3 regions of the Methylobacterium sp. NPDC097929 genome follow, and region 3 is predicted to be linked to each of the others. Evidence: riboswitches for the same ligand, from Rfam matches in the RefSeq annotation. Region 3 holds a riboswitch; each other region holds the start of a gene.

The links. Region 3 has a riboswitch for cobalamin ahead of ACPCJR_RS01060 (TonB-dependent receptor). Riboswitches for the same ligand answer to the same signal wherever they lie in the genome.
Region 1: another riboswitch for cobalamin. It lies ahead of ACPCJR_RS19315 (CbtB domain-containing protein); the one in region 3 lies ahead of ACPCJR_RS01060 (TonB-dependent receptor).
Region 2: another riboswitch for cobalamin. It lies ahead of ACPCJR_RS17880 (TonB-dependent siderophore receptor); the one in region 3 lies ahead of ACPCJR_RS01060 (TonB-dependent receptor).

Annotation. Positions count from the first base shown of each region.
Region 1 is NZ_JBMVEP010000009.1:84,780-92,128, reverse strand. It holds gene ACPCJR_RS19350 (hypothetical protein) at 1-157, opposite strand, end outside; gene fae (formaldehyde-activating enzyme) at 344-883, shown strand; gene fumC (class II fumarate hydratase) at 1,099-2,631, opposite strand; gene cobO (cob(I)yrinic acid a,c-diamide adenosyltransferase) at 3,276-3,878, opposite strand; gene cobU (bifunctional adenosylcobinamide kinase/adenosylcobinamide-phosphate guanylyltransferase) at 3,878-4,408, opposite strand; gene ACPCJR_RS19325 (MarR family winged helix-turn-helix transcriptional regulator) at 4,490-4,981, shown strand; gene ACPCJR_RS19320 (DUF1772 domain-containing protein) at 4,968-5,390, shown strand; cobalamin riboswitch at 5,446-5,645, shown strand; gene ACPCJR_RS19315 (CbtB domain-containing protein) at 5,688-5,870, shown strand; gene ACPCJR_RS19310 (CbtA family protein) at 5,896-6,669, shown strand; gene ACPCJR_RS19305 (DUF1636 family protein) at 6,662-7,081, shown strand; gene cobW (cobalamin biosynthesis protein CobW) at 7,078-7,349, shown strand, end outside.
Region 2 is NZ_JBMVEP010000007.1:228,971-236,319, forward strand. It holds gene ACPCJR_RS17860 (catalase family protein) at 1-845, opposite strand, end outside; gene ACPCJR_RS17865 (catalase family protein) at 1,078-2,160, shown strand; gene ACPCJR_RS17870 (type 1 glutamine amidotransferase domain-containing protein) at 2,199-2,768, shown strand; gene ACPCJR_RS17875 (SDR family NAD(P)-dependent oxidoreductase) at 2,827-3,591, shown strand; cobalamin riboswitch at 4,035-4,230, shown strand; gene ACPCJR_RS17880 (TonB-dependent siderophore receptor) at 4,345-6,471, shown strand; gene ACPCJR_RS17885 (DUF1624 domain-containing protein) at 6,471-7,349, shown strand, end outside.
Region 3 is NZ_JBMVEP010000001.1:229,172-236,520, reverse strand. It holds gene acnA (aconitate hydratase AcnA) at 1-2,274, opposite strand, end outside; gene ACPCJR_RS01090 (hypothetical protein) at 2,590-2,772, opposite strand; gene ccmA (heme ABC exporter ATP-binding protein CcmA) at 2,987-3,619, shown strand; gene ccmB (heme exporter protein CcmB) at 3,616-4,284, shown strand; gene ACPCJR_RS01075 (hypothetical protein) at 4,301-4,561, opposite strand; gene ACPCJR_RS01070 (hypothetical protein) at 4,703-5,125, opposite strand; gene ACPCJR_RS01065 (hypothetical protein) at 5,202-5,333, opposite strand; cobalamin riboswitch at 5,795-5,995, shown strand; gene ACPCJR_RS01060 (TonB-dependent receptor) at 6,118-7,349, shown strand, end outside.

The DNA.
Region 1 (7,349 bases), on a different contig from region 3:
GGGCCTCGCCTCGGTCGAGGCTGAGGATCGCGGTGACCGGGCGGCCGTCGAGGTCGGGCAGGCCCAGTTCCAGGCGCACGCCCTCGCCCTCCGCCCGGGCGGACAGGCTCCAGCTCCGCTCAGGCCCCGTTGCCCCGCCTGTGCCGGGCTCGCTCATCGCCTCGATCCTCGCTGGTCCCGTTCGCCCCTGACATGAACGGTTTCGCCGCCGCAGACCAGGGGCGCGGCCCGGACGGGCGTGCGGGGACGGGCGATTGACGGGCGCGACCAGGGATGATGTCTGCGCGCCAGCCGCCCGCGGGGCGGAAAATCTCTTCCAACACACCGAACGGGGACGAGGAACATGTCCGAGATCTGGTTCCGCACCGGGGAGGCGACGGTGCTCGCCGCCGAGGGGCAATTCACCGACGCGATGCCGGAGGTGCTGATCGGCTCCACCCGCGGCCCCGTGGGCCACGCCTTCGCCGGCATGCTCGGCCAAGTGCAGGGCCACACCCGCATGTTCGTGGTGCGCGACCTCAACCAGCTCGTGCGCCCCTCCACGATCATGACCACCAAGGTCACGATCCACACGGCCGAATACGCCGAGCTGCTCGGCGGCGTGGTTCAGGCGGCCACGGGCGACGCCATCGTCGATTGCGTGATCGAGGGCATCCTGCCCAAGGACGGCCTCGACGAGCTCTGCATGATCATCACGATCTGGCTCGACGAGCGCTGCGGCAAGGACGAGAACCTCGACCGCAAGGATCTCTACCGCACCAACTACGAGGCGACGAAGCTCGCCATCGGCCGGGCGATGCGCGGCGAGCCGACGATCGACGAGCTGATCGCCAACCGCAAGACGGTGAAGCACTACGCGCTCGAGGACATCATCGAGTACTGAGTTTTTCCCAACGCGGCTCGGGCCGCGTTCCGCTCGACGGCGTTCGGACGGTCGCCGGTCGATCGCTTCGGGACGTGCGACTTGCCCCCTCTCCCCACGTGCGGGGAGAGGGTTGATCCTCGGCTTCCAAATTCCGCTCAAGGAAACCGTACCACGGCGTCGGTCCAACCGTTCCGCCGTGCCGGAACGATCGGACCGCCTCGCGCGAGAAAAACCTACTTCTTGGCGACGTAGGGGCTGACCATCTTGCGCGGATCGACGATCCGGTCGTAGTCGGCCTCGGAAACGTAGCCGAGCTTGAGCGCCGCCTCGCGCAGGCTGAGATCCTGCTCGTGCGCGAGGTGGGCGATCTTCGAGGCCTTGTCGTAGCCGATCGTCGGCGTCAGCGCCGTCACCAGCATCAGCGAGCGATCGACGTACTCCTTGATCCGCTTGAGGTTGGGCTGCGTCCCCTCGATGAGGTGCTTGCGGAAGTTCCGGCTGCCGTCGCCCAACAGGCGGATCGACTGCAGGATGTCGTAGATCATCACCGGCTTGTAGACGTTCATCTCGAGCGTTCCGCTGGCGCCGCCGAACCCGGTGCTGACGTCGTTGCCCATCACTTGGAGGGTGACCATCGTCAGCGCCTCGACCTGGGTCGGGTTGGTCTTTCCGGGCATGATCGAGGAGCCCGGCTCGTTCTCCGGAATGATCAGCTCGGCCAGACCCGCCCGCGGGCCGCAGGACAAGAGCCGGATGTCGTTGGCGATCTTGTAGAGCGAGCCGGCCAGCGTGCGCAGGGTGCCGGACAGGTGGACGAGTGCGTCGTGCGCGCCCTGCACCACGAACTTGTTGGGCGCCGTGACGAAGGGCAGGCCGGTCAGACGCGCGATCTCCTTGGCGCTCGCCTCGGCAAAGCCCGGCTGCGCGTTGATGCCGGTTCCGACCGCGGTGCCGCCCAGCGCCAGGCGGTAGACACCCTTCAGCGCGTCGTCGAAGCGCTCCAGGTTGTCGCTCAGCATCCCCGAATAGCCCGACCATTCCTGCCCGAGCGTGATCGGCACGGCGTCCTGCATATGGGTGCGCCCGATCTTGATGATGTCCTTCCACTCCTCCGCCTTGCCGGCGATGCTGTCCCGCAGCTCGGTGATGGAGGGCACGAGCCGCTGCCGGACCGCGATCGCGGCGGCCATGTACATCGCCGTCGGGAAGGTGTCGTTCGACGACTGGGCCATATTGACGTGGTCGTTGGGATGCACGGGATTCTTGCTCCCGAGCGGCTGGCCGGCGATCTGGCTGGACCGGTTGGCGATCACCTCGTTGACGTTCATGTTGAACTGCGTGCCGCTGCCCGTCATCCAGACGTTGAGCGGGAACATCTCCGCGTGCTTGCCCGCCAGGATCTCGTCGCAGGCCTGCACGATGAGCCCGTGCTGCGTCTCGCCGAGGCGGCCATCGGCGAAATTGACGGTGGCGGCGGCTTTTTTCAGGATCGCGTAGCTCGACACGAGTTCGCGCGGCATCCGCTCGATGCCGATATCGAAATTCTCGATCGCCCTCTGGGTCTGGGCGCCCCACAGCTTGTCGCAGGGGATCTTCACCTCGCCCATGCTGTCCTTCTCGACGCGGAAGCACTCGCTCTCCGCCGTCGACGGGGTTGCCGCGGGCTGCACGCCGGCCTCCGCGGCGGTCGCCCTCGGGAGGGCCGCGCCGGCCGCCAGGCCGATCGATGTGAGTAGCCCGGTCTTGAGGATGTCCCTGCGCTCCATGGAGCCGTGTCCTTTCTTGCTCTTGAAATCGACGGGCCGAGGAGGAGGCGCGACCGCAGCATGTCCGGCCGCTGCCCGCACGCGATCCTCCGGCGGGGCGCGCGATCGGTGGACCATCGTCCGCGGACGGGAGGAGCCCGGCGGGGCGACGGCTACGGTTCCATGCGCGCCGCGACCCGGGCAATCAATTGTTATGAAAAGCGCGGCCTGACACCCGCCTTGCCGTGTAGGCTTCCAGCGCGCTCTCTCGGTGAAAATATGCAAAATAGTGCTTAATTTCCGAGCGTTGGGCCAACCGCGTATCGATATAATTCAAATAGCTCGCATCGATACCGATCGCGCCGTCATTTCGATGCGTGCACGGTCGGTACGCGGGCGTTCTGCGCGGTGAGCCCCGTTTCGATCGCGACGGAGGTCGTCCCCCGCCGGGGTCAGGGCTGCGGCGGCCTCGGACCGGGACGGTGTTCCACGTCATCGAAGACGGGGCTTGGCCTCATCCCGTTTCCGGCCGATCGATCCGGGCTCGTCTCCCCCCATCGTCGCGAGCGGCATCGAGGCGACGGAACGGTGCGACGCTCCCGGAGATGGCGGCGCCCTGGATCACTTCGGCTTCGCCTCGCGATGAGGATCGAGCGAAGGTCGGATCAGAACTCGATCCCCTCCTGCGCCTTCACGCCGGCCGAGAAGTGGTGCTTCACGCTGCCCATCTCGGTGACGAGGTCGGCGGCCTCGATCAGCGCCGGCTTGGCGTTGCGGCCGGTCACCACGACGTGGAGATCGGGGCGCCGCGCGGCGAGGTCGGCCAATACCGCGTCGAGGTCGAGATAATCGTAGCGCAGGGCGATGTTGAGTTCGTCGAGGACGAGGAGACGGATGCTCTCATCCGCCATCAGCGCGCGCGCGGTCTCCCAGGCGTTGGCGCAGGCGGCGATGTCGCGGGCCTTGTCCTGCGTCTCCCAGGTGAAGCCCTCTCCGAGCGCCTTCCAGACGATCTGATCGCCGAAGCTCTTCAGGGCGCGGGCCTCGCCCGTGTCCCAGGCGCCCTTGATAAACTGCACCACGCCGACCCGGTGTCCGCGCCCGAGCATGCGCAGCACGAGGCCGAGCGCGGCCGTGGTCTTGCCCTTGCCGGGGCCGGTATGGACGATGAGCAGGCCCTTCTCGATTTTCTTCGAGGCAACCTCGGCGTCCTGCACCGCCTTGCGCTTGGCCATCTTTTCGCGGTGGCGCGTATCGTCTTCGGTCATCAAGGATTCTCGCGTGAGGGTTTGACCGTCAGCGGCAGGCCGGCGACGGTGAGCACGACCCGGTCGGCGTCCCGGGCGAGGCGCTGGTGCAGCCGCCCGGCCGCGTCGCGGAAACGGCGGGCGAGCGCATTGTCCGGCACGATGCCGAGGCCGACCTCGTTGGCGACCAGCACGAGCGGGCCCGGCGCCCCGGCGCAGGCTTGCGCCAGCGCCTCCGTGGCCGCCGAGAGGTCGGCTTCCGCCAAGAGCAGGTTGGTGAGCCAGAGCGTCAGGCAATCGACCAGGACCGGCCCGGTCGCGGCGGCCACCGCCTCGGGCAGCGCCGTCGGCACGTCGAGGGTGTGCCAGGAGCCGGAGCGCCGCGCCCGGTGCTCGCCGATGCGGGCGCGCATCTCGTCGTCCCAGGCCTGGGCGGTCGCGATGTAGAGCCAAGGGGCAGGGCAGGCCTCGATCAGCCGCTCGGCATAGGCGCTCTTGCCCGAGCGCGCCCCGCCGAGCACCAGGGTCATCCGGGGAGCGGCCTGAAGCATCCGCACCCTTTGCCCCAGACGCCGCCGGCGCGTCAAAGTCAGTCTATTGACAACATTGTGTCAAATCGTCAGCATGTTGTCATGACGCGATCGGATCACGAGGCTGCGGAAGCCGCGACGGCCCTGGTGCTGGAGATCTTCCGGTCCAGCGGCGCGCTGCTGGCCGCCGGTGACCGGCTGGTGGGCGATCTTGGCCTCACCAGCGCCCGCTGGCAGGTTCTGGGCGCCGTCGCGCTCGCCGCCGAGCCGCTGCCGGTTGCCCGCATCGCCCGGGACATGGGTATGACGCGCCAGGGCGTGCAGCGGACGGTCAACGATCTGGCGACTGCCGGCCTCGTGAGCTTTGCCGACAATCCTCACCACCTGCGCGCCCGCCTCGTTCTTCTCACGCCCGCGGGCCGGGACGCCTACGCAGCGGCGGCGGCGCGGCAGGCTCCCTGGGCGGCCGCGCTCGCCCGCGGTCTCGACCCTGCGGCGCTCGATGCGGCCCGCACCCTCGTGCGGACCATCGGCGAGCGGGCCAGCGAACGCCGGAGCGGCGAACGACCGGGAGACCACGATGCTGATCGGTGAACTCGCCCTCGTCGCGGCGGCGGCCTTCGCCGGCGCCGCGCTCTATGTCGGCTTCGTGGAGCATCCGGCCCGGCTGGTTCTCGACCCGGCTTCCCAATTGCAGCAATGGCGCCCGAGCTACCGGCGCGCGACCCGGATGCAGGGCGGCTTGGCGCTGGCCGCCACCGCGCTCGGCCTGCTCGCCTGGGCGCGTACGGGCGATCCGCGATGGGGGCTCGGGGCGGGGCTCGCGCTCGCCAACTGGCCCTACACGATGCTGGCGATCATGCCGACCAACCGCACCCTGCTGGCCGCCTCGGGGACCGATCCAAGCGTGGCGCCGCTGATGCAACGCTGGATCCGCCTGCACGCGGTCCGCAGCGGGCTCGGTCTTGCGGCAGTCGCGGCCTTCCTCTGGGCGCTGCGGTGATCGCGTCCGCTCGGTCGACCGGCGCCGGACACGTTGTGCGTCCGTCCGCATCAGGCTATGACCGCTCGGTGACGGTGCCCCGGCAACGGGGTGAAAAGGGAATGCGGTGAGAGGGTTTCTCGAAAGCCTCGATTCCGCGGCTGCCCCCGCAACTGTAAGCGGCGAGTTCCTGCCACGAGCCACCGGGCGATCCGGGAAGGCGGCAGGCGCGATCGCAGCCGCGAGCCAGGAGACCTGCCGTCCGGTGCGAATTTGTTCTCGAATGCCGCCGGTGGGGCGGCCGGAGCCCGTGACCCGATGACGACTGCGACCCTTCAGACCTCGGCCACCGCCACCCGTTCCGCCGAGGGCGCCCGTGCGCTCCTCGTGGCTGCCTTCCTCGGCCTCGGTCTCGTCTTCGTGGCCGGCTTCGCCCCGGCCTCGGTGCTGCACAACGCGGCGCACGACTTCCGCCACGCGCAGAACTTCCCCTGCCACTGATCGCGGCGCCCGCAAGGCTCGCATCATGATCGCACGGTTGTTGTCGGCGGCGCTCGTCGCCGGCTTTCTCGCGTCCGTCGTCGCGACGGGCCTGCAACTCGCCCTGACCTCTCCGCTGATCCTCCAGGCGGAGACCTACGAGGGCGGGGGTGCGCACGCTGCCGTCGCCCCCTCCGCCGCCGTCACTTTCGCCTCCCTGATCGTGCCGGCCCACGCCCCGTCGCAGCACAGCCACGGCGAGGGCGGCCACAACCACGGCCGGGCCGACGAATGGCAGCCCGCCCCGGGCCTCCAGCGCATGGCCTTTACCGGCCTCGCCACGCTGGTCGGCGGGGTCGGCTACGCCCTGCTGCTCGCCGCGGTGATGCTGGCCCTGCGCCGTGAACCGAACCCGCGCACCGGGCTCGTCGTCGGCGTCGCCGGCTTCCTCGCGGTGGCGCTCGCGCCCGCCATCGGCCTGCCGCCGGAACTGCCCGGCATGGGCGCCGCGCCGCTGGTGCTGCGCCAGTTCTGGTGGCTGATGACGGTGGTCGCCACCGGCCTCGGCCTCTACCTGATCGCCGTGCGCCGGGTGCCGCTGACGATCCTGGGCGGCCTCGTCCTGATCGTCGTGCCGCATCTCGTCGGAGCGCCGCAATCGCTCGACACGGTCTCGTCGCAGGTGCCGCCGGCAACCGCCGCGCAGTTCGCCGCGCGCTCGCTCGCCATCGGCTTCGTGTTCTGGGCGGTGATCGGGCTCGCCTATGGCTGGGCCTGGGGGCTGTTCGGCCGCGCGGCGGGCGCCCGCCGCCATGCCTGACGCAGCATCCGAGCCCGACACCGCGACCCTGTCGGTCTGCCTCACCTGCCGCGCGGCCGGAGACCCCGCCGAGCCGCGGGCCGGGGCGAGGCTCCTGGCGGCCCTGCGCGCCGAGGCCGAACGGGCGCCCGTGCCGGGGCTGCGGATCGAGGGCGCCGAGTGCCTCTCGGTCTGCAAGCGGCCCTGCACCGTGGCGGTCGCCTCGGCCCACCGCTGGACCTACGTCTGGGGCGATTTCGACGCCCTGGAAGACCCGGACAATTCCGCCCGCACCATCCTGGCGGGCCTGCGGCGCTATCTCGAGACCCCCGACGGCCTCGTGCCCTGGCGCGAGCGCCCCGAAGCCTTCCGCAAGGGCGTCGTCGCCCGCATCCCGCCGCTGACGGCGGCACGAGGGGAGATTTCATCATGAGCTTGGTCGAAAAAATCCCCTGCACCATCGTCACCGGCTTCCTCGGAGCCGGCAAGACGACGCTGGTGCGCCACACCGTCGAGAACGCCCGCGGGCGGCGGCTGGCGATCATCGTCAACGAGTTCGGCGATCTCGGTTTCGACGGCTCGTTCCTCGCCGCCTGCGGCATCGAGGGCTGCAACGAGGATTCGGTGGTGGAGCTGCCCAACGGCTGCATCTGCTGCACCGTGGCCGACGACTTCGTGCCGGCGCTGACCAAGCTGCTCGA
Region 2 (7,349 bases), on a different contig from region 3:
TGACGCTCCAGGTCGCGGCATAGCTGAACCCGGAACTCCCAGATCCCCTCGATGCCGGCCATCTCCGACTGCACGGTCTCGCGGATCGCGTCGGGGCGGCCGGAGGTGTCGATCTCGGTGCCGGTCAGCGCCTTGAGCGCGGGGGACACGGGCCCCACCGAGAACTTGGCGATGTGGTCGCCGTAGCGGAACGGGGTGACGCTGTAGTAGGTTTCGCCGAGCGGATCGACGTTCGGCGCGCCGCCGAGCGAGCCCAGCGTCGGGCTCTCGATGCCGACCGCCGTGAGCGCCTTGTTGACCCCGCGCAGCACGGTGGAGGCAGCGACCTTCACGCCCTCGATGCGGTCGGTGGTCTTGGCCAGCAGCTTGAGGCTGCCCAGGAACTTCTCGGCGTTCGGCGCCTGGAAAACCGGGCCGTTGACCATGACGAAATCCTGCGTCGTTCCCTCCGCGCCGGCCAAGCGCTCGCCGGACACGTCCAGGACCTTCATTGCGAGGCCGCGCGGCAGGGAGACGGCATCGGGCAGGATGTCGCCGGCATTGGTCGACATCCGTAGGTAGATCTTGCGCTCGCCCGCCGTCGCGAACAGCCCTTGCGCAAGTTCGGGAGGCAGCCCCGCGTCGATGCGCAGTACGCCTTCCAGGATGCCGTGTGACTTGGCGTGAACCGAGCGCACCGCATGGCCGGAATCGTTCGCGACGGTCTCCAGAATTGTGTCGAAGGTCGCGTTGAGCTGCTCGATGGTCCGATCCTCGTCGGGCTTCACATCCTCGACGTCGGCGCTGTAGCGGACAGGTGCTTGCAAGGTTCGTCGTCCTTCGTCGTTCATCTCGGGACAGAACATGCCCGACGGATCGGCGTTCCGGATTGCGCGCCGCTCAATTGCCCGTGAACGACCCGTTGGGAACGTCCGAGCCGGCTGGCGTTTGTCAGGGCGACGGTCCGCCTGGACCCGCATTCCCGACCGTGTGGCCTCATGCCTCGAACGGTGCCGCTTCTGAGAGGCGCGCATTCGATGAAGCTCGGCAACCTCTCTGCCCCTGGCCCGGGGGCGAGGCGGAAAGTGAAGGACGAGCATGACATACCTGCGTTACGCGCCCGACATCGAGCGGCCCGCGCCGGACGAGCAGGAAACCATCGACGGCATCATCCAGGGTATGACCCAGCAGTCGCAGACGGTGGAGAACCGCGAGCACCATGCGGTGCGCGCCAGCCACGCCAAGAGCTCGGCCTGCGTCACGGGCGAGTTGACGGTCGCCGCCGGACTGCCGCTGGAACTGGCCCAGGGCCTATTCGCGACGCCGGGTACGCACAAGGTGGCCGTACGTTTCGCCCAGGGTCCCGGCGAGACCCTCGGCGACCGGGTGTCCACCCACCGGGGCATGTCGATCAAGGTGTTCGGCGTGCCCGGCGAGAAGCTTCCCGGGCACGATGTGCAGACCCAGGACTTCGTGCTCGCCACCGGCACGACCTTCCCATCGGGCACGGCGGCGGGCTTCCTGCGGGACGGCACGGTGATCGGCAAGGCGACCGGAATGCCGGAGGGCCTAAAGAGCGCCGTCTCAACCGGCGCCCGCACGCTCAACAAGGTGCTCCACGCCTTCGGCACGGAGAGTGCCATGGCCGACTTCTTCGGCCACCCCTACAGCCACCCGCTGGCGGACAGCTACTTCAGCCAGGCGCCGATACGGTTCGGCGACTACGTGGCCAAGCTCGGCGCGGTGCCCGCGACGCAGGCGCAGCGGGACCTCGCCGAATGGCGCCTCGACCCGCACGGGGACGAGAACGGCTTCCGGCACGCTGCGGTCGCGTTCTTCCGGGACGACGATGTGGTGTTCGAGCTCAAGGCGCAGCTCTGGGCCGATGCCGAGCGCCAGCCCATCGAGGATTCCTCGGTTGACTGGTCGGTCTCGATCAGCCCGTACCGCACGGTGGCGACGATCCACCTGCCCCGGCAGGACGCCTACTCCCCCGAGCGGGTACGATATTTCGACGAGGTGATGACCTTCCGCCCGGCGCACAGCCTCGCGGCGCACCGGCCGCTGGGCTCGATCATGCGGGCACGCCTGCAGGTCTACCGGGCGCTAAGCGACTTCCGTCACCGGGAAAACAGCGTGACCGCCGAGAACACTGCCTCGCCCGAGAGCATCCCGGCCTGAGGCGCCCCCTTACCCACTGTCATGCAGAGGAACGATCCATGACCCTTCAGGGAAAAACCATCGCCATCCTGATCGCCCCCCGGGGGACGGAGGAGCCGGAATTCACGAAGCCTCGCGAGGCGCTGCTTGCAGCCGGCGCGACCGTCACGGTGGTCGGGCTTGAGGCAGGAGAGGCCGAGACCGTCAACAACGACCTCGACCCCGCCGGGAAGTACCCGGTCGACAAGGCCATCGACGGCGTGTCCGCCTCCGACTTCGACGGGCTCGTCATCCCCGGCGGCAGCGTCGGTGCCGACAAGCTCCGCGGCAGCGAGGCCGTGGTCAGGTTCGTGCGGGACTTCTTCGAGCAGGCCAAGCCGGTCGGCGTCATCTGCCACGGGCCCTGGACGCTGGTAGAGGCCGACGTCGTGAAGGGACGCAAGCTGACGTCGTTCCCGACGGTGAAGACCGACATCCGCAACGCCGGCGGGGAATGGGTCGATGCGGAGGTGGTGGTCGACAAGGGCCTCGTCACCAGCCGTAACCCAAAGGACCTGCCGGCCTTCTGCGCCAAGATCGTCGAGGAGTTCGCCGAAGGGCGTCATCCGGACCAAGCCCGCAGCGCCTGAGACCGCCCTTCGTCAAGCCGTCGGGCGGGTGGCCCGGCGCACAGCCCCAGGGATCGCGATGTCACGTTTCTCGAACAAGGTCGTCCTGGTCACGGGTGCCGCGTCCGGCATCGGCGAGGCCGCCGCGCGCCGCTTCGGCGAGGAGGGGGCGAGGCTCGTCCTCGCCGACATGAACGGAGAGGGACTGGAGCGGGTCGCCGCCGAAATCGGGGCCGACAGGACGCTTACGCAGGTCGCCGACCTCTCGAACGCCGACCGCTGCCGGGACGTCGTCATGGCGGCAATCGAGCGTTTCAGCTGCCTCGACGTCCTGATCAACAATGCCGGTAAGGACCATCTCGGACGGGTGGACGAGGGCGGCATCGGGGACTTCTCGACGATCATCGAGACCGACCTGTACGGCGTCTTCTACATGACGCGCTTCGCCCTGCCGCACCTGCGCGAGAGCCGCGGCTGCATTGTCAACGTCTCCTCCGTGTCCGGGCTCGGCGGCGACTGGAACCACAGCTTCTACTGCGCCGCCAAGGGTGCGGTAACGAACTTCACCCGCGCGGTGGCGATGGACGAGGCGGCCCACGGAGTCCGGGTGAACGCAGTCAACCCGACGCTGGTCTACACACCGTTCACCGCCGGCATGCAGGACCAACCCGAGCTCGTCGCCAAGTTCAACGAGCGCATCCCGATGGGACGGGGCGCCCAGCCGGACGACATCAGCGGAGTCATCGCCTTCCTGGCGAGCGAGGACGCGCGCTTCGTCACCGGGGTGAACCTGCCGGTGGACGGCGGCCTCTCGGCCTCCAACGGCCAGCCGAAGCTCAGCTAGATTGAGAGCCCCGGCGCCGGTCGGCACCGCGTCCTGTCACCGTTGGTGAACTTCGCCTCCGTTCAAACAGCCTTAACCGGGCCAGCGACCTGCACGACTGCCTGCCCGAAGGCCGGCAGGTAGCCCTGGCTGCCCTACTCGCAGTGCCGGGAGGACTTTCACGACGTCCGCTTCCCACGTCGAAGCGGACGACGAAGGCCGCGGATGGGAGGGACAGCTATGGGTCAGGAGTTCGCCCTCGGCTTGTTCGGCTGTGCGCCATCAGCGGACCTTCGGCCGCAACCGCTGGAATGGCCGCTCTTCACTCATAAGCGGCCTCTGCACGGAATGGTCGGGCCGTGAGGCTAGCCGACGGTATTCGAGCGGATCACAGGCATGGATCGGAGGCGGCGAGTTGGCTCTGGGTAGGTCGGCCCGGTGAATTGACAACCTGTGGCCAAGCCGAATAGCCAAGCCGCGACGGTTCCCTTCGGGGATCAAAAGGGAACGCGGTGAGGGGTTCGCTCCGATGCCGCGGCTGCCCCCGCAACTGTAAGCGGCGAGCTCTCCACCACCACGTCACTGGGTCATCTACCCGGGAAGACGGTGAGAGGGCGGTGACCCGCGAGCCAGGAGACCTGCCGTCAGCCGTGGTCACACGCGAAACACGCTGGGCGGGGTGCCTCGGCGTGTGTCGAAGCACCACCCCCGGGGGGATCGCCCAGACCTCGTTCGCGGTGACGTGCCACTGCCGTCGCCCGAGGTCAGCTTCCCGTGTCCCGCCCGAAATCGCCGCTCCGGCTCTGCCTATCCGCCACCTCCGTCGCGCTCGCCCTTGCCAGCGGCGGCCCGGCCTGGGCCCAGGGCACGCGTAGGGAGTCGTCCGAGACCTCCGTGGTGCTCGATCCGATCTCCGTCGAGGGCACCTTCACCGCCACGCCGACCTATCGGGTGGAGGAGCTCTACAGCGGCACCAAGACCGTGACGCCGCGGCGCGACGTGCCGCAGCAGGTCGATGTCGTACCCCGGGAGGTTCTGCTCGACACTACCGCCACCCGCGTGGAGCGCGCCCTCGACTACGTGCCCGCGGTCGGCAAGCAGAACGACTTCGGCGCCCAGAACCTCGCCCTGTACTCCGTGCGCGGCTTCGCCACCCAGGATATCTTCCTCAACGGCTTCAACATCGCCCGTGGCTACAACGGTGCGCCCGACACGCAGAACGTCCAGTCCATCGAGGTCCTAAAAGGCCCGGCCGGCGCACTCTACGGCCGCAGCGACCCGGGAGGCACCGTCAATATCCTCACCAAGCAGCCCGTCGCATTGCCCTTCGTCGAGATGGGCACCCTGTTCGGCAGCTTCGGGACGGCGCGTACCACGGTCGATGCCGGCGGTCCCCTGAGCGAGGACGGCACGATCCTCTACCGCTTCAACGGCGCGCTCGCCCGACAGGACAGCTTTCGCGATTACGTCGACGGCGACCGCGTCCTGGCGGCTCCGGTCGTGAGCTGGCAGATCAGCCCGGACACCAAGCTCACGGTCGAGACGCAGTACCTGCGCAACCGCCAGACCTTCGACCGCGGGACGGTCGCGGTGAACAACCGCCTCGGCCTCGTCCCGCGCTCGCGCTTCTTCGGCGAGCCGGGCGACAACTCCGTGTCGGAGAGTGGGATCGTGCAGGTGCGCCTGGAGCACGCCTTCAGTCCCGACTGGCAGCTTCGGGTCGCCGGGCATTTTAACACCGGCAGCCTGACCGGCCTGCAGACGGGCGCCACCGGGCTGCTCGACGACGGGCGAACCCTGCTGCGCGAGTTCCGCCGCCACGACTTCACATGGGGCGTGGCCATCGGACAGGCCGAGCTCGTCGGGCGCTTCGACACCGGACAGTTCGCCCACACCCTGCTGCTGGGCCTGGAGCACGAGCGCTACAACAGCACCGAGAACCTGCTTCGCTCGACCCCGCGCCTGGACCCGTTCGCGCTCGACCTCTTCAACCCGGTCTACGGCCAGCCCAAGCCGCCCTTCACGCGCCGCTACAGCGCCAGCGAGAACGTCGGCAACACGGCGGTCTACCTGCAGGACCAGATTGCGCTGAGCCCCGAGTGGAAGCTGCTCCTCGGCAACCGCACCGACTTCTACAACCAGACCTTCCGCGACAAGGTCGGCGGCGAGCGCACCGAACAGGACCGCACCGGCTTCTCGCCCCGCGCCGGCCTCGTCTACCAGCCGCTCTCCTTCCTCTCGCTCTATGGCAATGTCGCTGCCTCGTTCCGGCCGAACACCGGCTTCGACAGCGCGACGCGGCCCTTCGCCCCGGAGACGGGCTTCGCCTACGAGGTGGGGGCCAAGCTCGACCTCTTCACGGGCCTCAGCGTCACCGGTGCGGCCTTCCACATCGAGAAGGAGAACGTGCTGACCACCGACCCGCGGGACTTCTTCTTCCAGATCGCGGCCGGCGCCGTGCGCAGCCAGGGGTTCGACCTGAGCGTCGTCGGTCAGGTGACGCCCGAGTTCCGCGTCATAGGCGGCTATGCCTTCATCGATGCCCAGGTCACGCGCGACGAGGTTCTGCGGGTCGGCTCGCCGCTCCTGAACATCCCACGCCATTCGGGCAGCCTGCTCGGCGTCTACGAGGTCCAGGCGGGCGACTGGAAGGGCTTCGGGTTCGGCGGCGGGTTTCGGGCCGTCGGCTCGCGCCTCGGTGACAGCGGCAACGAGCGGTTCCGGCTGCCGGGTTACGTCCTGACCGACGCGCTGGCCTACTACCGCTACGAGAACTTGCGCTTCGGGATCAACGTCGACAACATTTTCGACGAGACCTATTACGAGCGCTCCTACAACAGCTTCTGGGTCGGCGTCGGCGAGCCAAGGCGCGTGACGGTCAGCATGACGGCACGCTTCTGATGGGCGTTCACCCTGGAACGCTTGAAGCGTCGACAGAGGCATCGGCCGCGACCGGACGCATCGCCTCCATCGACGCCCTGCGCGGGCTGGTGATGGTGCTGATGCTCCTCGACCACCTGCGAGAGACCTGGTTCCTGCACGTACCGGTCGCCGATCCGGTCGACGCGAGGACTGCCCTGCCGGCCTTGTTTCTGGCCCGCCTCGCGGTCAGCCTGTGCGCGCCGGTCTTCATCGTGCTGACCGGCGTGGCCGCGTACCTGTTCGGCACCCGGCACACCCTGGCGGAGACGCGCGCCTATCTGGTGAAACGCGGCCTCGTGCTGATGGCCTTCGAGGTGTTCTACCTTTCCAAACTGTACTGGGGCGTGGCCAGCCCGACGCTCTGGCTCCAGGTGATCTGGTGCATCGGCGTGTGCATGATCGTCCTGGCGGCGCTGATCGGCCTGCCGCGCCGGGTTCTCGTCGCGGTCGGGCTCGTGATCGTGTGCGGTCACAACCTCCTCGACCCGATCCGGCTCCTACCGGACCAGCCGCTGTTTCCCGTCTGGGCCCTGCTGCATCAGCGGGACGTCATCGCGCTTCCCCTCGGGCTGGTCGCCAAGACGACCTATCCGGTGCTGCCGTGGATCGGTGTCATCGTGCTCGGGTATGCGGTCGGACCGTGGTTCCTGCCCGGCGTCGCCACGCGCACGCGGGAGCGCCGTTTCGCGGCGCTGGGCTGCGCGATGCTGGTCGCCTTCGCACTGCTGCGCCTGGCGAACGGCTACGGCGACAAGCCTTGGTTCGTCGTAGACGGCAGCGACCTGCGGACCGCGATGAGCTTCCTCGCGCTGACGAAATACCCGCCCTCGCTCCTGTTCCTGCTGCTGACGCTCGGG
Region 3 (7,349 bases):
GTACATCCGCTCGCCGTCGGGCTGATGCAGCGTGAGGCCGCCCTCGACGACGTTTCCGGCCTCGTCCCGCACCATCTGGTTCTTGATGCGGATGTTGGCGAAGGTGCCCCGCATCATCACCTCGTGGTTGCCGCGGCGCGTGCCGTACTGGTTGAAGTCCTGCACCCGCACCTGATGCTCCTGCAGGTACGCACCGGCGGGCGAGGCCGCGCGGATGTTGCCGGCGGGCGAGATGTGGTCGGTCGTGATCGAGTCGAGGAACAGGCCGAGGATGCGCGCGCCCTCGATGTCGGTGATCGGATCGGGGGTCTTGGTCATGCCCTCGAAGTAGGGCGGGTTCTGCACGTAGGTGGAGCCGCCATCCCAGGCGAAGGTCTCGGCCTCGGTGACCTCGACCGCCTTCCAGTTCTCGTCGCCGCCGAACACGTCGGCGTAGCGGCTCTTGAACAGGGCGGAGGTGATGTTCTCCTCAATGAAGCGGTTCACCTCCTCCGAGGACGGCCAGATGTCGGCGAGGTAGACGGGCTGGCCGTCCGAGCCCTGGCCGAGCGGCTCCCGGGTGATGTCGATCTGCATCGAGCCGGCGAGCGCGTAGGCCACCACGAGCGGCGGCGAGGCGAGGTAGTTCGCCCGCACGTCCGGGTTCACGCGGCCCTCGAAGTTGCGGTTGCCCGAGAGCACCGCCGCGGCGACGATGTCGTTGTCGTTGATCGCCTTGGAGATCGCGGGCGGCAGCGGGCCCGAATTGCCGATGCAGGTGGTGCAGCCGAAGCCGACGAGGTTGAAGCCCAGCGCGTCGAGGCTCTCCTGCAGGCCGGACTTGTCGAGATATTCGCCGACGACCTGGCTGCCCGGGGCGAGCGAGGTCTTCACCCATGGCTTCGAGCGCAGGCCCTTGGCGACCGCGTTGCGGGCCAGCAGGCCGGCACCGATCATCACGCTCGGGTTGGAGGTGTTGGTGCAGGAGGTGATCGCGGCGATCACCACGTCGCCGTGGCCGAGATCGAAATTCGTGCCCTGGACGGCGTAGCGGCTGGCGATGTCGGCGGCGCGCTTGAACTCCTTCTCCATGGACTCGGCAAAGCCCGGCTTGGCGGCGTCGAGCAGCACGCGATCCTGCGGGCGCTTCGGGCCGGCGAGCGAGGGCCGCACGGTGCCCATGTCGAGTTCGAGCGTGTCGGTGAAGACCGGGTCGGGGGTCTGCGCGTCGCGCCACATGCCCTGCGCCTTGGCGTAGGCCTCGACGAGCGCGATCCGGTCGTCGGCGCGGCCGGTGACCTTGAGGAAGTCGATGGTCTTCTGGTCGACGGGGAAGAAGCCGCAGGTCGCGCCATATTCGGGCGCCATGTTGGAGATCGTGGCGCGGTCGGCCACCGCCATGTCGTCGAGGCCGGGGCCGTAGAACTCCACGAACTTGCCGACCACACCCTTCTTACGCAGCATCTGCGTGACGGTGAGCACGAGATCGGTGGCGGTGGTGCCTTCCGGAAGCTTGCCGGACAGGCGGAAGCCGACGACCTCGGGGATCAGCATCGAGAGCGGCTGGCCGAGCATGGCCGCCTCGGCCTCAATGCCGCCCACGCCCCAGCCGAGCACGGCCAGACCGTTGACCATGGTGGTGTGCGAATCGGTGCCGACGAGCGAGTCGGGATAGGCGACCGGGAAGGAATCTCCGTCGCCGGTCCGCGTCCAGACCGTCTGCGACAGGTATTCGAGGTTGACCTGGTGGCAGATGCCGGTGCCCGGGGGCACCACGGAGAAGTTGCGGAAGGCCGACTGCCCCCATTTCAGGAAGGTGTAGCGCTCGCCGTTGCGGGCGTATTCGAGGGCGACGTTGTCGCCGAGCGCCTTCGGGGTGCCGAACTCGTCCACGATGACCGAGTGGTCGATGACGAGATCGACCGGCACCAGCGGGTTGATCTTCTGCGGATCACCACCGAGGGCGACCATGGCGTCGCGCATGGCGGCGAGGTCCACCACGGCGGGCACACCCGTGAAATCCTGCATCAGCACGCGCGAGGGGCGGAAGGCGATCTCGGTCTCGACCTTGCCCTGGTTGCCGAGCCACGCGACCGTGGCCTCGATGTCGGCCCGCTTGACCGAGCGGTCGTCCTCGAAGCGGAGGAGGTTCTCGAGGATCACCTTCATGGAGAAGGGGAGAGCGGCGGCGTCGGCCAAGCCGTTCTTCTGCGCCTCGGGAATCGAGTAGTAGGTGTAGGTCTTGCCCCCTGCCTCAAGGGTCTGGCGGGCTTTGAAACTGTCGAGCGATGCCACGGCGAGTCGAGTCCTGAGCTGGCGTTTGTCGAACACGGAGCAGGCACAACCTGCGCCACGAGAGGTGTTCGGCCGGATGCGCTCCAAGGAGCGCGCGCCGCCCCGGGGGCGCCCGGGTAGCGAGTGCTCTCGACGGAGCCCCGGCGCCGGGGCTTTCGCGAGAAACACTCAGGATGGTGCGCGAGGGGCGGTTTGGACGCCCTGAATGATCGCGCGGCGCAGCCTGGGCCGGTCTATAGAACGTTTCGAAATTGGCCGCTACTGGCCCGATGACACAGGCGCGTGCCTGACAGTGTGGGACGCCCGCCGGCGCCGTCACGCCTCCGGGCCGCGACGGTAACAGCGCCGCAGGGCCGCCCGGAACGCGGCGATCTGCTCGGGGCTCAGACGGGCGAGCCGAGCCTCCAACTGCGCCCGGCCGGCGAGCGCGGCCGGGTCGCGGGCCGCCTCGTCCTCGCTGAGCTGGGATGCCTCCCGACGACCGGTCCTGTTCTCCACGACCACGCCCTCTCGGCCCGCGCCGCCGGCCGGCGTCGAGAGATCAATGCGCGGACGGTGCGCGCGGTTCGCACCGCGTGCGGCGATGGTCTATAGCCCCGGCGCGGGACCACCTCCCCGTCGCCTCCCGCGACGCGCGGGGCCGCCCGCCAGCCCATCGCGCTCCGGGACGAAGGCGAACGTCGCGGACATCTCCCCCGTCGAAGGCCGAGCCGTGCGTCTGATCGTCGAGAATCTCGCCTGCCGCCGCTCGGGACGCCGGATCTTCTCCGGACTTTCCTTCGCCCTCGAACCGGGGCAAGGCCTCATGGTCACGGGGCGCAACGGCGCCGGCAAGTCGAGCCTGCTCGCGATGCTCTCCGGACGTCTCAAGCCCGATGCCGGCGCGATCCGCGCCGAGGGCATCGGCGAGGCGACGCTGGCCGAATGCCTTCACGTGGTCGGACATCGCGACGGCCTGAAATCCGCGCTGACGGCGGCGGAAAACCTCGAATTCGCCCGCGACCTTCTCGGCAACCCGGCCGCGGAGCCGGGGGCGGCCCTTGCGGCCATGGGATTGCCGCACGTGGCACGCCTGCCGGTCGGCTATCTCTCGGCCGGGCAGCGGCGCCGGGTGGCGCTGGCCCGCCTCTTGGTCTGCCGCCGGCCGCTCTGGCTCCTCGACGAGCCGACCGCCGCCCTCGACCTCGCCTCGCAGGGGGTGCTCGCCGCCATGATGGGCCGGCACAGGGCCGAAGGCGGCCTCGTCGTGGCGGCGACGCATCAGGCCCTCGGCCTGGAGGATGCCCGCGAATTGCGCATCGGCCCCGCCGCCCCGGAAACCGCCCCGGTGGAGGACTGGGCATGATCCGCGCCTTCTCGGCCCTGCTTGCCCGCGACCTGAAGCTCGCCGCCCGGGTCGGCGGATCGGGCGCGCTCTCGCTCGTCTTCTTCCTGATGATCGTGGTGCTGGTGCCGTTCGCGCTGGGGCCCGACCTGAACCTGCTATCGCGGATCGGCCCTGCCATCCTCTGGCTCGCGGCCGTGCTCGCGACGCTGATCGGCCTCGACCGTCTGTTTCAGTCCGACGAGGAGGACGGCTCGCTCGACCTGATGACCGGGGCCGCGGTGCCGTTGGAGGCGGTGGTACTCGCCAAGGTACTGGCCTCCTGGCTCACCACCGGCCTGCCGCTCGCACTCGCCTCGCCGTTGTTCGGGCTGCTGGTGGCGCTCTCGCCCAAGGCCATGGCCGCGACGGCCCTGACGCTCGCGCTGGGCACGCCGGCCCTGGCCTTCATCGGCGCCGTGGGCGCGGCGCTCACCGCCACGATCCGGCGGGGCGGGCTGATCCTGGCGATCATCGTGCTGCCGCTGATGATCCCGACCCTAATCTTCGGCGTCTCCGCGGCCGAGGCGGCTCTCGGCGGAACCGTGCCGCTCGCCACCCCGCTGACGGTGCTGGCCGCGCTGAGCCTGATCGCGGCGGTGGTCGGCACGCTCGCCGCCGCCGCCGCCCTGCGCTGGTCGGAGTGAAGCGTCCGCGGTTGCCTCAGTTGCAGCCGATGCAGATGCCGGTGTCGATCTTGTCGTTCTTCTTCTCCATCGACGTCTCCCGGTCGGGGTTGTCGGCGTCGCGGCGCGCCCCCCCGGCCCCGGCGGGCGGCATGGTGCGGCCGACGGGTGAGGTGTTGGGCGCGTAGATGGTGGAATGGGCGCCGCCGCCGGTACCCGTCTGAGCGGGCGACTCGGCCGACGCCGATGCGGTGAGCGCGGCCGTCAGGGCGGCAGCGGAGAGGATGCGTGCGATCATCGTCGAACTCCCTTGCGGTGCCAACGCGCTAGGGTGCCGTCGGTTCGCCGTCGCCCGCCCGCGATGTCGCGGTTTGACCCGTCGCAAGGCCCCGCCGAGCGCCCGACGAGGCCGGCGCCTTCGTCACTGCATGAGACATCGTCAGTTCGGCCAGCGGATGGTCGCCTCGCGCAGGCCGATGATCCGCGCCTCGTCGAGGCCGAAACGGGGGGAGGCATCGAAGACCTCGCCGGAAATGCTGACGTCGCAGGCGTCCCCCAATTCGCCGCTCTGGCAACGGGCAAGCGCCCGCGTGCGGCTCTCGGCATCCGCCTCGGCGACGTGGATCAGAAGCCGTCCCACGCTCGGCACGTCGGAAGCGCCGATCTCGGTCCTGATCCCGACGCAGGTCAGTTCCTCCGGCGTCGCGAACACGAGGTGGCAATGGTCGAGGACGACGCGCCGGCCGATATGGTGCCGCGCCCGCTCGATGAATCCGGCCGCATCCGCACGATCATCGACGGCCAGCGAAGCGAAGGGGGCCAGAGCGACGGACAGAGCCACCACGCAAAGAACCCGCATCATCGTCGGCTCTCGGTCGAAATCGTCGCCAATAGCCTAGCAAGCGTCGGGCCAGGGGGACGCGCACGATCGGTCGATTTCAGCGGGGCTGACCGGTCTCCCGGGCATGGGTGTTCTGGTTGGCGGTCGGGCCGGTGCGGTTGAACGCGAACACGATCACCGCCGCCAGCAGGATCAGGACGATGGGTAGGGCGAACATCCAGCGATGCATGGGAGTCATCCGAGCGCGAGAAACGGGAGTTTCGGAACCCGGGCTCCCGCCGATTGGCTCCGGCGCATGGGCCATGACGCCGAGCTTCATCCCGCGACCTCTCGTCCTATGCGCCGGATGCATGCCTCCAGTGAGAGCTTATCGGATTGCCTTGTGCAGTGCAGCGTGAGAGAAGACGTCATGCAGGGCGCGACGGCGTCGCACCTTGTTGCCCTTCTTGGGCGTTTCCTCCCTAGACTTCGGGCCGCCCCTCGGGGCGGCCTTTTTTCTGTCCGCTCATCCTCGAACAACCATTGCTTTGTTCTTCCATCCTACCGCTCCGTGGGAGAGTTTTCCGCGCGCGGCCCGGTGCGCTGCAGCAAAATTCCACCCTCCCCGAGTTGCCGCTCGCTCGCGTGGCCGCGCAGGCACAGCTTCACAGTTTCGTGGCGGACCCCGATTGACCGCTGGGAAGTCCGCCGCATAGCGTGGCCGTCGACGGTTCCCGCGAGGGATCAAAAGGGAATGCGGTGAGGGGCCCTGTGCCTTGATCCCGCAGCTGCCCCCGCAACTGTGAGCGGAGAGCCCTCCATCACCACGTCACTGGGCGCGTTTTAGCCTGGGAAGACGATGGAGGGCGACGACCCGCGAGCCAGGAGACCTGCCGTCAGCCGTGGTCACACGCGAAACATGCCGGGCGGGGTGCATCGGCAGGTGTTGGGATGTCGGAGGCCGCGAGGGCCCGGCGCCTCGGCCTCGTTCGCGGTGACGTGCCACCGTTGCCGTCCGAGGCTCTGCCAGTTCCATGTCGTCGATCGGATGCCGCCACCGCGGCCGTTCCCTCTTGCCCGCCCTCCTCACCCTGCCCCTCGCGCTCGCCGATTCGGCGCGGGCTCAAGGATCACCCCTCGAACCACCGCTTGCCCGTCTCGACGAGATCGCGGTGCAGGGCGGCACCGCGTCCGGCCTTCCGCCGAACGCCCCCGCCGATGCGGTCGGCGCGGAATCCTCCGCCGCCCTCCGGACACCGAGCCTGACGCGCGCCTCGCCAGTCGGGCTCAACCTGCGCACACCCTCGCGCTCGGCGAGCCGCCTCGGCCTGACGCCACTGGAGACGCCCGCGAGCCTCGACATCATCTCCGGCGAGACCGCGCGCCTGCGCGGCCAGACCAGCGTGCTGGAGGCGGTCTCGCAGAACGGCACCGGCATCACGGCCTACGGCTCGCCCGGTTTCGGGCTTGGCGCCTTCACCAGCCGGGGCTTTGCCGGACAGAACTCGATCCAGACGCTGTTCGACGGCACCCGCCTCTATGTCGGCGCCAACACCTTCACCTTCCCTTTCGACACCTGGAACGTCGAGCGCATCGAGGTGCTGCGCGGACCGGCCTCGGTCCTCTACGGGGACGGCGCCATCGGCGGTGTCGTCAACGTAGTCTCGAAGAAGCCGCTCTTCACGCCGCTCAACGTCGCCCGGGTTGGCCTCGGCGAGGACGGCGTCGCCCGCGCGGCGATCGACACGACCGGCCCCGTCGGCGAGTCGCTCGCCTACCGCCTCAACGTCAGCGGCAACAGGGCCGGGGGTTGGCTCACGCCGGAGGGTGATTTCCGCAATCTTGCGGTCTCGGGCGCCCTGACGCTGCAGGCGACCCCGGACCTCGCGGTCACGCTGAGCCACGATCTCGGCTACCAGGAGCCGACCCGCTACTGGGGCACGCCGCTCGTGAACGGGCGGGTGCCCGACCTGATCCGCTTCAACAACTACAACGTCCGCGATTCGAAGATCGCCTTCACCGACAACTGGACGCAGTTGCGGACGGAGTGGACGCCCACGGCCGACCTGACCGTACGCAACACGGCCTACCGTCTCCAGAGCCGGCGCCACTGGCGGGATGTCGAGCAGTACCGCTTCAATTCGGCCACCGGCCTCGTCGACCGCTCCGACTATCTCGAGATTTACCACCAGCAGGAGCAGATCGGGAACCGCTTCGACGCCACGTTCCGCGGCAGCCTCTTCGGCCTCGCGCATCAATTCTCGGC